DNA from 3 places in the Faecalicatena fissicatena genome. Region 2 is predicted to be linked to each of the others. Evidence: predicted binding sites of a transcription regulator. Region 2 holds the regulator's gene; each other region holds the start of a gene.
What was found. Region 2 encodes Rex, which represses fermentation and respiration genes when NADH is low (regulators of the CRP and FNR family bind a similar motif). Its sites were predicted from a motif close to ATTGTTAANTANTTAACAAT; they were not measured.
Positions count from the first base shown of each region.

Region 1: a site for Rex is predicted at 1,667-1,686, ahead of adhE (bifunctional acetaldehyde-CoA/alcohol dehydrogenase). Genes of this name have one in related genera too.
Region 3: a site for Rex is predicted at 2,060-2,079, ahead of H7U36_RS01820 (trans-4-hydroxy-L-proline dehydratase activase). Genes of this name have one in related genera too.

Region 1 covers NZ_JACLYY010000002.1:93,047-97,410, reverse strand. Annotated here, with positions in the region: gene H7U36_RS02455 (DNA-directed RNA polymerase subunit alpha) at 1-523, shown strand, start outside; gene H7U36_RS02450 (bL17 family ribosomal protein) at 810-1,346, shown strand; gene adhE (bifunctional acetaldehyde-CoA/alcohol dehydrogenase) at 1,773-4,364, shown strand, end outside.
Region 2 covers NZ_JACLYY010000001.1:63,013-67,376, forward strand. Annotated here, with positions in the region: gene H7U36_RS00305 (ABC-F family ATP-binding cassette domain-containing protein) at 1-1,895, opposite strand, end outside; gene H7U36_RS00310 (redox-sensing transcriptional repressor Rex) at 2,082-2,735, shown strand; gene H7U36_RS00315 (bifunctional ADP-dependent NAD(P)H-hydrate dehydratase/NAD(P)H-hydrate epimerase) at 2,883-4,364, shown strand, end outside.
Region 3 covers NZ_JACLYY010000001.1:364,974-369,337, forward strand. Annotated here, with positions in the region: gene hypD (trans-4-hydroxy-L-proline dehydratase) at 1-1,070, opposite strand, end outside; gene H7U36_RS01820 (trans-4-hydroxy-L-proline dehydratase activase) at 1,075-1,983, opposite strand; RNA gene rnpB (RNase P RNA component class A) at 2,278-2,627, opposite strand; gene rnhA (ribonuclease HI) at 2,655-3,140, opposite strand; gene H7U36_RS01835 (MBL fold metallo-hydrolase) at 3,160-3,879, opposite strand; gene H7U36_RS01840 (MogA/MoaB family molybdenum cofactor biosynthesis protein) at 3,887-4,363, opposite strand.

The DNA of each region.
Region 1 (4,364 bases), on a different contig from region 2:
CACAAAGGGCAGAGGATATGTAAGTTCAGATAAGAACAAGAATGAGGATCTTCCCATTGCGGTTATTCCCATTGACTCTATCTACACACCTGTTGAGAGAGTGAACCTTACGGTTGAGAATACCCGTGTGGGCCAGATCACAGATTTTGACAAACTGACACTTGATGTGTGGACAAACGGCACACTTCATCCGGACGAGGCAGTCAGCCTTGCCGCAAAGGTTCTCAGCGAGCACCTGAAGCTGTTTATCGATCTCTCTGAGGTGGCACAGGCCGCTGAGGTCATGATCGAGAAGGAGGATGACGAGAAGGAGAAGGTTCTCGAGATGAGCATTGACGAGCTCGAGCTCTCCGTGCGCTCCTACAACTGTCTGAAGCGCGCCGGCATCAACACAGTGGAAGAGCTGACAAACCGCACACCTGAGGACATGATGAAGGTCCGCAACCTGGGACGCAAATCCCTGGAGGAAGTGCTGGCAAAATTAAAAGAACTCGGTCTTGAGCTGAGTCAAGGCGAGGAGTAAAACGACGAGCCCTGGCGATACTGATCGAGCGTAAGCTCGAGCAGGTTCCGCTAAAAGCAGGGAGAGGAGTAAGGTGTGAGCACTTAGCGAGAGTGAGCCGTCAGGCGACGCTCGAGTTCTAGTTCGAAGAACTAGCTCTTTAATCCCCGTTAGATATGTGTTATATGTCATATATAACCACAACCCACGCCCAGCCGCCAGTAAGCCCAAAGATGCGTGGCGGCGGCATTTGGCTAGTAAGCCCGAAGATGCATAACCAGATGTTAAATATTGGAGGAGAAGAAAAATGGCAAAATATAGAAAACTTGGCAGAACATCAAGCCAGAGAAAAGCATTACTGAGAAACCAGGTGACAGCTCTCTTAAACAACGGCAAGATCCGTACAACAGAGGCAAAGGCTAAAGAGATCCGCAAGATCGCAGAGGGCCTGATCGCTATGGCAGTAAAGGAGAAGGACAACTTCGAGGAGGTTACTGTTAAGGCCAAGGTTGCCCGCAAGGACAAAGACGGCAAGAGAGTAAAGGAAGTTGTAGACGGAAAGAAAGTGACAGTATATGACGAAGTAGAGAAGAAGATCAAGAAGGATATGCCTTCCAGACTTCACGCAAGACGTCAGATGCTGAAGGTTCTGTGCCCTGTGACAGAGGTTCCGAAGACAGCAGCCGGAAGAAAGAAAAATACAAAAGAGATCGATATGGTAGCGAAGCTGTTCGACGAGATCGCGCCGAAGTATGCAGACCGCAACGGTGGTTACACAAGAATCATCAAGATTGGTCAGCGTAAAGGTGACGCTGCTATGGAGGTTCTGATCGAGCTCGTATAAGAGATTGATCGGAAAATCATTAGACAGGTATTAAAAAAGAGTTCCAGTGGAACTCTTTTTTTTATGCTGCAGCTGCCCTGCTCAGTTCTGTCCAGATCAGAGGGGGCAATGGGGAATATAAATTGTTATAGTTGTGTCAAAGTTCGTGAAAAGAGCTAATTATTTACAGTTAATTTATTGTTAAATAATATACTTTTTGAAATAGTAGTTACAAATCAGATAAAATATGATAGAATACACTCACTGAAACGAAGAGCGAACGATAAAGGAGGGCAGTGGAAAAAAGAAGCAAAGTCATTGAAAAAACAGAGAGAGAAATATTTGTTAAAAAAATATCAAAAAGTTATTGACAAATATTTAACGAACCTGTATACTAAACCCAGGTTGAAGAAAAACAACGAAAAACTATTTACGGAGGAAACCAAAATGGCTAAAAAGAAAGAAGAAGCGGTGGTACCAACATTTATCGACAGCGTGGAAGCTCTCGAAGCAAAGATGAAAGCAATGAGAGAAGCCCAGAAGGTATTTGCCACCTACACACAGGAGCAGGTAGACAAGATTTTCTTTGAGGCAGCTATGGCGGCCAACAAGATGCGTATCCCCCTTGCAAAGATGGCAGTGGAGGAGACAGGACGTGGTCTTGTAGAGGACAAGGTCATCAAGAACCACTATGCGGCTGAGTATACATACAATGCATACAAGCACACAAAAACCTGCGGCGTGTTCGAGGAGGACAAGGCCTACGGCATCAAAAAGATCGCTGAGCCTGTGGGACTGGTAGCCGCTGTTATTCCGACTACAAACCCGACTTCTACAGCAATCTTCAAGACACTGATCTGTCTGAAGACAAGAAATGCGATCATCATCAGCCCCCATCCGGCTGCAAAGAAATGTACGATCGAGGCTGCTAAGGTTGTTCTGGATGCCGCTGTAAAGGCAGGAGCACCTGAGGGAATTATCGGATGGATCGATGCTCCGTCACTGGAGCTGACAACAACTGTTATGAAGGACTCTGACCTGATCCTTGCGACAGGCGGTCCTGGAATGGTGAAGTCAGCATACTCTTCCGGAAAACCGGCAGTGGGCGTTGGACCTGGAAATACACCGGTCATCATCGACGAGACAGCTGACATCAAGAACGCAGTAAACTCCATCATCCACTCCAAGACATTTGACAATGGTATGATCTGTGCTTCCGAGCAGTCTGTGACCGTTCTGGAGAGCATTTACGAGGAAGTAAAGAAAGAGTTCGCTTACCGCGGATGCTACTTCCTGAAGCCCGGCGATGAGCTGAACAAGGTCCGCAAGACCATCATCATCGACGGCAAGCTGAACAACAAGATCCCCGGAATGTCAGCCGTGAAGATTGCGGAGATGGCAGGGGTGAAGGTTCCGGCTAATACAAAGATCCTCATCGGCGAGGTTGAGTCCGTGGACATCTCCGAGGAGTTCGCTCACGAGAAGCTGTCTCCTGTACTTGCCATGTACAAGGCAAAGACATTTGACGAGGCTCTCGAGAAGGCAGAGAAGCTGGTAGAGGACGGCGGATACGGCCATACATCAGCGCTGTACATCGATCCCTCCGAGACAGAGAAGATCGCAAAGCACTCTGCTGCAATGAAGACCTGCCGTATTCTGATCAACACACCTTCCTCTCAGGGCGGTATCGGTGATCTGTACAACTTCAAGCTTGCGCCATCCCTTACTCTTGGATGCGGTTCCTGGGGCGGAAACTCCGTATCAGAGAACGTTGGAGTAAAACATCTCATCAATATCAAGACAGTGGCCGAGAGGAGAGAGAATATGCTGTGGTTCAGAACACCAGAAAAGATCTACTTTAAGAAAGGCTGCATGCCGGTTGCCCTGGACGAGCTGGGAACCATCATGCACAAGAAGAAAGCATTTATCGTAACAGATACTTTCCTGTATCAGAACGGCTACGTGAAACCGATCGAGGAAAAACTGGACCAGATGGGTATTCAGCATACATGCTTCTACGAGGTAGCTCCGGACCCGACACTGCAGTGCGCACAGAAGGGCGTGGAGCAGATGAAGGCCTTCGAGCCCGACACCATCATCGCTCTGGGCGGTGGATCCGCAATGGACGCCGGCAAGATCATGTGGGTAATGTACGAGCATCCGGAAGCAGACTTCGCTGACATGGCCATGGACTTCATGGATATCCGCAAGAGGGTATTCACATTCCCGAAGATGGGCGAGAAGGCTTACTTTGTAGCCATCCCCACATCCTCCGGTACAGGTTCCGAGGTGACACCTTTCGCCATCATCACAGACGCGACAACAGGCGTAAAATGGCCTATCGCTGACTACGAGCTCCTGCCTGACATGGCAATCGTGGACGTGGACAACATGATGACACAGCCCAAGGGACTGACATGTGCATCCGGTATCGATGTTATGACACATGCCATCGAGTCCTACGTATCCATCATGGCTACAGACTTTACAAAGGGTCTCTCCATGAAGGCTGTCAAGATGGTATTTGACAACCTGCCGTCCGCATACGAGAACGGTGCGAAGGATCCGAAGGCCCGCGAGGCAATGGCCAACGCTTCCTGCATGGCTGGTATGGCGTTCGCAAACGCGTTCCTTGGCCTGAACCACTCCATGGCTCACAAGCTGGGCGCTTTCCATCACCTGCCGCACGGTATCGCAAACGCTGTGATCCTGACAGAGGTTATGAAATACAACGCAGAGGAAGTTCCGACAAGAATGGGAACATTCTCACAGTATCAGTATCCACATGCACTGGCAGACTACGCAGAGCTTGGACGCTACGCAGGCTGCAAGGGCAACACAGATAAAGAGGTATTCGACGACTTCATCGCAAGACTGGAGGATCTGAAGGAGAAGATCGGCATCAAGAAGTCCATCAAGGAGTATGGCATTGACGAGAAGTACTTCCTTGACACTCTGGATGAGATGACAGAGCAGGCCTTCAACGACCAGTGTACAGGTGCAAACCCGAGATATCCGCTGATGAAGGAAATGAAAGAA
Region 2 (4,364 bases):
AGCCGGGCGGCTATGTCCGCCTTTTCCTTTGCCAGCTCCTGGCATTTCACAGAGTTGGTGTACACCTCCTCTGTGGCCATGAGCTCGTCAATCTGTGCGTCCCGCTCCTCCAGACTGGTGATCAGATCCTCTGTCTTCTTCAGGTCGTTCTGTCTTTTGCGCTCCCTGGCCTGGGCCTCCTTTTGCTCCTGCCAGCTCAGCTTGGCCTCGGACACTGTCTCAGCGGGTGCGGCTTTCCCGGTCTTCGCTGAAGCGGGTGCGGAAGAGGAGGACGCGTAGGCGGCGGTCAGCTCCTCCCGCTTTTCCAGGTAGTAATCGTAGTTGCCGATGTAGTTCACAAAGGTGTGGTTCACCAGCTCCAGGATGCGGGTGGCCGTCTGGTTGATAAAATACCGGTCGTGGGATACATAGAGGACCGTGCCGGTATAATTGTTCAGGGCGTTTTCCAGTATCTCCTTTGAGGCGATGTCCAGATGGTTGGTGGGCTCGTCCAGGATCAGGAAATTGGCCTCTGAGAGCATCAGCTTTGCCAGGGATACCCGGCCCCGCTCGCCTCCGCTTAAATCTCCGATCCGCTTGAACACATCGTCCCCCGTGAAGAGGAAAGCGGCCAGCATGTTGCGGATCTGGGTGCCCGTCAGATCCGGGTAGTCGTCCGAGATCTCCTCGAACACAGTCTTCTCCATGTGGAGCACGTGGTGCTCCTGGTCGTAGTAGCCCACGTGGACGTTGGCCCCCAGGGTGAAGCTGCCGCTGTCTGCGGGGAGCACGTCGTTCAGGATCTTGAGGAGAGTGGTCTTTCCCGTCCCGTTGTCGCCGATGACGGCCACGTGCTCGCCCCGGCGGATGTCGAAGCTGACATCAGTGAAGAGCGTCTGATCCGGGAAGGCTTTGCTCAGGTGTTCTACCGAGAGAACATCGTTTCCGCTGACACAGGAGGGCTCCAGCGTCAGGTGGATGTCTGTCTTCAGCTCCGCCGGCTTCTCGATCCGCTCCATCTTGTCCAGCATTTTCTCCCGGCTCTCCGCCCGCTTGATGGACTTTTCACGGTTGAAGGAGCGGAGCTTCTCGATGACCGCCTCCTGGTGGCGGATCTCCAGCTGCTGGTTCATGTACTCCTTCAGGCGTGCCTCCCGGACCTGCTTTTTCTTCTCCGCGTAGGCGGAGTAGTTGCCCATGTAGGTGGTCAGCTTCCCCTGCTCGATCTCGACCACCTTTGTCACTACCCGGTTCAGAAAATACCGGTCATGGGACACGATGAGCACAGCCCCGGGGTAGTTCAGAAGATAGGTCTCCAGCCAGGAGATGGAGTTTAAGTCCAGGTGGTTGGTGGGCTCGTCAAGGAGCAGCACATCCGGTCTGGTGAGGAGCAGCTTCCCCAGGGAGACCCGGGTCTTCTGTCCTCCGGAGAGGGTGTCCACAGCCTTGGAGAAATCCTCCTCCCCAAAGCCCAGTCCCTTCAGAACGCCGGTGATCTCGCTCTCGTAGGCGTAGCCGTTCTCCCGCTCAAACTGCTCCGTCAGCCGGTGATAGGTGTTCAGCCGCTCTGTCAGGGCATCCCCCTGGAGGGAGGGCAGCTCCTCCTCGATCTGCCGGATCTCCCTCTCGATGGCGATGATCTGCGCCTTGGCGGTCTTCACCTCCTCGTAGATCGTGTTTCCCCCTGTCAGGTCCTGGTGCTGGGCCAGATAGCCCAGGGTGCGGCCCTTTGCCAGGGTGACTGAGCCGCCGTCCAGAGGCAGCTCCCCCACGATCATCTTGAGGATGGTGGATTTCCCGGCCCCATTGCTTCCCACCAGGGCTGCCTTCTCGTGGTCTTCTATATGGAAAGAGCCGTCGCGCACGATGACCTCCTCCCCAAATGATTTTTCTATATTGTGACATGCCAGTATCATGGTGTACCTCCTGCGTAAAAACCGTGCATTTTAAAGCCTTAACTATTATATCGGGGAACCTGCGGCGTGTCAATTTCCAGAAGGCTGTCAGCGCTGATTTGAGGAACTTTTGAGAACAATAAATTGACTTTATTGTAACAATTCTATATAATAAAATCTGAGAAACTGAAATGGAAGGTGGATAAAGTGGAAGGCAGAGAAATTTCGCAGGCAGTCATACGTAGACTTCCAAGATATTACCGCTATTTAGGGGAGCTGCTGGAGAACGGCGTGGAGCGCATTTCCTCCAACGACCTGAGCAAGAAAATGCATGTGACAGCATCCCAGATACGGCAGGATCTGAACAACTTCGGCGGCTTTGGCCAGCAGGGGTATGGATATAATGTAAAATATCTCTACACAGAGATAGGAAAGATACTTGGCCTGGAGGAGGATCATGACATGGTCATCATCGGGGCCGGTAATCTGGGACATGCGCTGGCGAACTACGCGGCGTTTGAAAAACGGGGATTTGTGCTCAAGGGTATCTTTGATGTCAATCCCACACTGAAGGGGATGACGATCCGGGGCGTGCCCATCCATATGATGGACGAGCTGGAGGACTTTGTTAAGAACAATGACATAGAGATCGGTATTCTGACGATCCCGAAGGCAAAGGCGATTGAGGTTGCCAACCAGTTGGTGTCGTACGGAGTGAAGGCGATATGGAACTTCGCACATACGGATCTGAATCTTCCGGATGATGTGATCGTTGAAAATGTCCACCTGTCAGAGAGCCTGATGCGGCTGTCCTACAATATCAGCCGTTACAAAGAGGAACAGAAAAAATCAGAGAAGTAACAGGACTTTGAGACGTGTAAAGCCGGCGTGTGTGAGACAGGCCTTCTTTACACGTCTTTTGCGTTGCCGTGGACCTGTCTGAGCGCAGCGGGACGGCGGCTTCAAAAACGAACCTGCCTGTGGCGCAGGGAAAGGGAGGGTGATTTTATGCTATTTCTGCCAGACGGAAGACAGATGAAGGCGGCGGACAGCTATACCATACGGGAGAAAAAGATCCCGTCGCTGATCCTGATGGAGCGTGCGGCCCGCACGTTTGTGGAGACGGTCATGGACAGAGGCTTTGACCTGTCCTGCGTGTGCGTGGTGTGCGGCTCCGGCAACAACGGGGGAGACGGCTTTGCCATCGCAAGGCTGCTGCTTGAGAAGGGGGCCGGAGTGACTGCGGTGATGGTGGGAAATCCGGACCACTGCACAGAGGAGACAAAGAGGCAGATCGAGCTTTTCAAGGAGGCCGGAGGCGTCCTGGGAAACTCTTTCGAAGAAGGAGAATATAGTATACTGATAGACGCCATTTTCGGAGCCGGCTTAAGCCGCCGGGTGGAGGGGAGCTATCTCGCCTGTATCCAGGCTATGAACCGGTCCGGAGGCGTGAAGATCGCGGTGGATGTTCCCTCCGGCGTCTCCACCACCAACGGGGAAGTGGCCACGAGCGCTTTTAAGGCGGATCTGACAGTGACCTTCCAGTGCGCCAAGCTGGGATGTACCCTGGATCCCGGCCGGGATTACGCCGGGGAGTTGGTCGTGAGGGATATCGGTGTCGATACCTCGGGCCTGGAGGGAGACAGCAAGGTGGCCTACGCCCTGGAGGAGAAGGACGCGGGGAGCATGCTTCCCAGGAGACGGCCCGACTCCCACAAGGGGGATTACGGGAAAGCCCTTATCATAGCCGGGAGCCAGGGCATGGCGGGGGCCGCTTATCTGGCAGCCCTGGCAGCCTACAGGACAGGGGCGGGGCTTGTGCAGATCTACACACCGGAGGACAACCGGACCATCCTGCAGACCTTGCTGCCGGAGGCCATCATCCGCTGCTATGACTTCTTTGACGAGCGGGAGCTCCTAAGGCTCCTTAGCTGGGCGGACGTAGTCAGCATCGGGTCCGGACTTGGCACAAGTGACAAGGCAAGGCGCATCCTGCAGACTACGCTGGAGAACGTGCAGGTTCCCTGCGTGGTGGATGCGGACGGCCTGAACCTGCTGGCGGAGCACACCCGCTATCTGGGAAAGCTGCCCCACGAAAATTTCGTATTCACGCCCCACATGAAGGAAATGTCAAGAGTCACAAGAAGGCCGGTGGAGGAGCTGAAGAGGAACCGATTGGATGTGCTGGCCCAGTTCACGGGAGAGTACCGTGTCACCTGTGTGCTGAAGGACGCCAGGACCTGCGTGTGCAGGCAGGGGGAGCACCCCTTTGTGAACCTGTCCGGCAACGCGGCGATGGCAAAGGCCGGAAGCGGCGATGTGCTGGCGGGAGTCATCACAGGGCTCCTGGCCCAGGGGATGTCCTGCTTTGACAGCGCGGTTCTGGGCGTATACCTGCACGGGCTTGCGGGGGACGCGGCCCGGGAGGAGAAGGGCATATACAGTGTGCTGGCAAGAGATCTGGCAGACGCGGTAGGGACGGTATTGAAA
Region 3 (4,364 bases), 300 kb from region 2:
CCATTGCGGCCGTCAGGCGTCACGCCGCCAGTGTTGATATTGGCAAAATCCGTGTAGGTAGCGCTCTCCTTCAGCGTGATACCCACCTTTACAGGCGCCGGCTGGTTGTAGAATTTCACCCACAGGCACTCCAGAAGCTCGAGGGCCTTCTCATCGTCCAGGATGCCTGCCTCCACGTCCCTCTCATAGTACGGGTACAGGTGCTGATCCAGTCTTCCAGGGCTGAAAGCGTCCCATGGATTCAGCTCTGTTGTGACCGCGAGGTGCGTGAACCAGTAGAGCTGGATTGCCTGCCAGTAGGTCTGGGGCCTGTGGGCAGGAACCACCTCCAGGTTGGCAGCGATCTGGAGCAGCTCAGCCTTCCTGGTCTCATCCTCCTCCTTCTGCGCCATCTCAAGTGCCAGGCTGCGGTACCGCTCTCCCAGGATGATGACAGCGTCACAGGCAATGTCCATGGCCTTGAGCTCCTCACATTTGTCGACAGCGTCCGGATCGTTCATGTAGTCCAGGGCATCCATGGTCTTTTTAATCTTCTCTTTGTACTCCATATAGCCGGTGGTGAACACCTGCTCTCCGCCGCAGGTATGTCCCGGGCCTCTCTGCTCCATAAATTCCGTGAACATGCCAGCCTCGTAGCAGTCATGCCACTCCGGGGTCATCCTGGAGAGGAGCTTTTCTCTCATGCTGCGCCCTGTCCAGTAGGGGATGATCTCCTCTCGCTGGAGCTTGCGATCCTCCTCTGTCGTCTTGAAGGACACGAGCTCCCTCTCGCTCATGACGATCATATCCTCCTCGCTGTGGCAGCACAGCTCCGGAAATGTGGGGGATGCCTGGGGATCCTTTCCCTTTTCCCCGACGATCAGCTCCCCGTCTCCAAGGTACAGCGTCTTTTTGGAGAAATACTCCTTCAGCGTCATGGCTCGCATAACCGGAATGGAATATTTCCCGTCATTTTCCTTGTAGAAATCTGTCTCGATCTTCGCCCTCTCAAGATCGATGTGAACCGGTGTGTTCACGCTGATCTCCCTGAGCTTCTGGATCCTTTCGTTCATGCCACGCAATTTTGCCATCCTTTTACCCTCCTATTTTGGTGTTTTTAAAACCTGCGTCTGCAAAGAGCGCTGCCAGCGCTTCCATCTCTTCTCTGTCTGGCGCGTGCAGATCTGTGCCTTTATATTCCATATCCACCTTTCTGTACTTTCCGCTTCCCGTATCGTGGTAGGGCAGCAGATTGATCTGTGCCGGATGGATATCGTGTTCCTGGAGAAACGCAATGGTCTCCTTCATATTCCGCTCGTTCCCATTGACCTCCTTCACCGTGGGAATTCGTATGTAAATCCTCGCCCCGTCCCGCGCAAGGCGGACCAGGTTATCAAGGATCAGCCTGTTGTCAGTTCCGATATATTTTTTATGGAGCTCCGGATCCATCACCTTCACATCGTAGAGGAAGGTGTCCACATAAGGGAGGATTTCCTGAAATCTCTCGTAGGGCACATAGCCGCAGGTATCTATGGTGAGGGACACATCCTGCTTCTTCAGCTCTTTTGCCGCCGCAAGGATAAAGTCCATATCCATGGCCATGACCTCTCCGCCGGAAAAGGTCACCCCGCCGCCGGACTCCTCGTAAAACATCTGATCCTTCATCAGCTCTCCTACCAGATCTTTGACTGAATACTCCTGCCCCACGATCTCCCGGATCCCTGCCGGGCAGAAATTCACACATTTCCCGCAGAGTGTACAGGCTTCCGCTTCCAGGACAGGCTGCCCTTCCTCCATATGTACCGCACCTGCCGGACAGACGGCCTGACAGGTGCCGCACCCTGTGCATTTTTCCCTGTCTACCTGCATTTCCTTTTCAAATCTCTGGGTCTCCGGGTTATGGCACCACTCGCATTTCAGCGGACATCCCTTGAAAAAAACTGTCGTCCGTATCCCGTCGCCGTCATGAATGGAAAACTTCTGTATGTTTGTTATGTTTCTCATCACATTCTCCTGCACATGTTTCTGCGTATAAACTATCGTTTAAACTTTAGTCTAACCAGTGATTTAAATATATCTTATCGTTATAATTTTGTCAATCGTTATCTTTGCCATAATCCGGCGACAATTTTTGTGAAATTTGTATCATAGTATATTGTATATTTTGTATAAAAAAAGACTGCAAACGCAGTCTTTTTTCTCATGGTTGTACACATTTATACACCAGTTACATGAATTCCAGACGTAACACTTTTAAAAAGTATTACGTCTGGAATTGATAATTTTCGCAATTGTGTAAAACCAGGCATAACGATAAGCCGGGTTATGTCGTTGGGTGATCATCTATCTAGGCCTGCCGTCACCGGCAGGCTCAAGCGACCAACCTGAGACGCGGCGGGCCGCCGCATTGTCTCGTTCCGGTCTTGCTTCGGATGGGGTTTACATGTGCCCCTCCTGTTACCAGGAGGGCGGTAGTCTCTTACACTGCCCTTCCACCCTTACCGGGAAGATCCCGGCGGTACATTTCTGTTGCACTGGCCTTGGAGTTGCCTCCACCGGACGTTATCCGGCATCCTGCCCTGTGAAGCCCGGACTTTCCTCACCTGCTGCCTTTCGGCATATGCAGCCGCGATCACCTGTTATACCTGGTCTCACGAATTTCGATTTTATCACAATTATGAATTTCTGGCAAGCCCCGTATCCTCGATCAGGTCCTTCCCGTCCGCCGCTGTAGTGGCCAGGGTATCGCACCTCTCGTTCTGGGGATGGCCGTCGTGGCCCTTCACCCAGATGAACCGGACCTGGTGAGGCTCTTTTGCCTTCAAAAGCCGCTGCCAGAGGTCCACATTCTTCACCGGCTCATTCTTGCCCCTCTTCCAGCCCTTTTTCAGCCAGCCGCCGATCCAGTTCTGATTAAAGGCATCCACCACATACTTGGAGTCTGAGTAGAGCTCCACACTGCAGGGCCTGTTCAGCGCCTCCAGCGCGGCGATCACCGCCATCAGCTCCATCCGGTTGTTGGTGGTCTTCTTGTATCCCTGGGACAGCTCCCTCGTGTGGAGCTGCCCCTTTGTGTCCACATATTCAAGGACGGCCCCATAGCCTCCCGGTCCGTCCGGATTGCCCCTTGCCGCCCCGTCTGTGTATATCCTTACCTGCATAAATTTTTAAGCTCCCGTGTCAGATTTTGTCAAATGTAAAGACCTGGCCCTCCCCTGTGATGTGGGCCACTCTGTCTCTGTAGCCGGCTGACGTTTTCTCCTCCATCAGCCGTTCGTACAGACCGTACTGTCCCTGCATGTGCATAGGGAACACGATATCTGTATCCGTATGGCGCATAAACCAGTCCAGTCCCCAGTAATACTCCTTCCCAAGCCTTGGGTCCAGGGGGACAAAGGCGGCGTCAATGTGCAGCCCCTCCAGCTTTCCGATCTCCTTCTGATAGGCCTTCTTCATAAGCTGGTTGTACCTGTCGGTCTCCTCCTCCCAGTGCCACCAGTTCAGATCCCCCGCGTGATAGATAGTCCGTCCCTCAGTCTCCACCACAAAGGCCACGCCCTCATCTGTAGACCGCAGGGTCTCCACAAGAAATGTGCCCTCTCCGTCTCCAATCCGCAGCCTCTCTCCTGATCCCACGAAATGTATCTTCTCCTTTGGAGCGGAGGACGGCACTGCCTCCTTCACATCACCGGACAGGATGTAGGTGATGCGGGGAAACTCTTCCGCCCACTGGAAAATGGATCTCTGAAAGTGATCGTAATGCCTGTGGCTTACGAAGACGTACACATCCCTGTCACTTTCAAAAGAGGGAAGCTCTCCCTTGTAGTAATCAAAAATCAGAACCTTGTCCGCCAGCTCCACCGCGAACCCGCTGTGCTGGATGTATGTGATCTTCATCATATACGCTCTACTCCCTGGGCGCCTTCTGGATCACTTCCACCGCATGGGTGATCTCCGGCAGAAGATATTCCAGGCACTGCTTGACTGCTCCCGCCTTTCCAGGAAGATTGACAATAAGAACGTCCCCTCTGATGCCGGCGGCGCTCCTGTTGAGCATGGATCTTTTTGTCAGCTTCATGGTGTACGCCCGCATGGCCTCGGGTATGCCAAGGACCGGTCTCTCCACCACGTCCATGGTGGCCTCCGGCGTGCAGTCTCCGGCATTGCAGCCTGCCCCGCCTGTCGTAAGGATCAGGTCTGTCAGATGTCCGTCAGCCATTCTCTGCATGACAGTGGAGAGGACCGTCCTGTCACAGGGCAGAGCCTTCTGGAACACGATGGTGTGTCCAGCCTGCTCAATCAGCTTTCTGATCACTTTTCCTGCAGTGTCTTCCTCTTTTTCTCTGTAAACTGCCGTATTTGCTGTTATAATCGCAACTCTCATC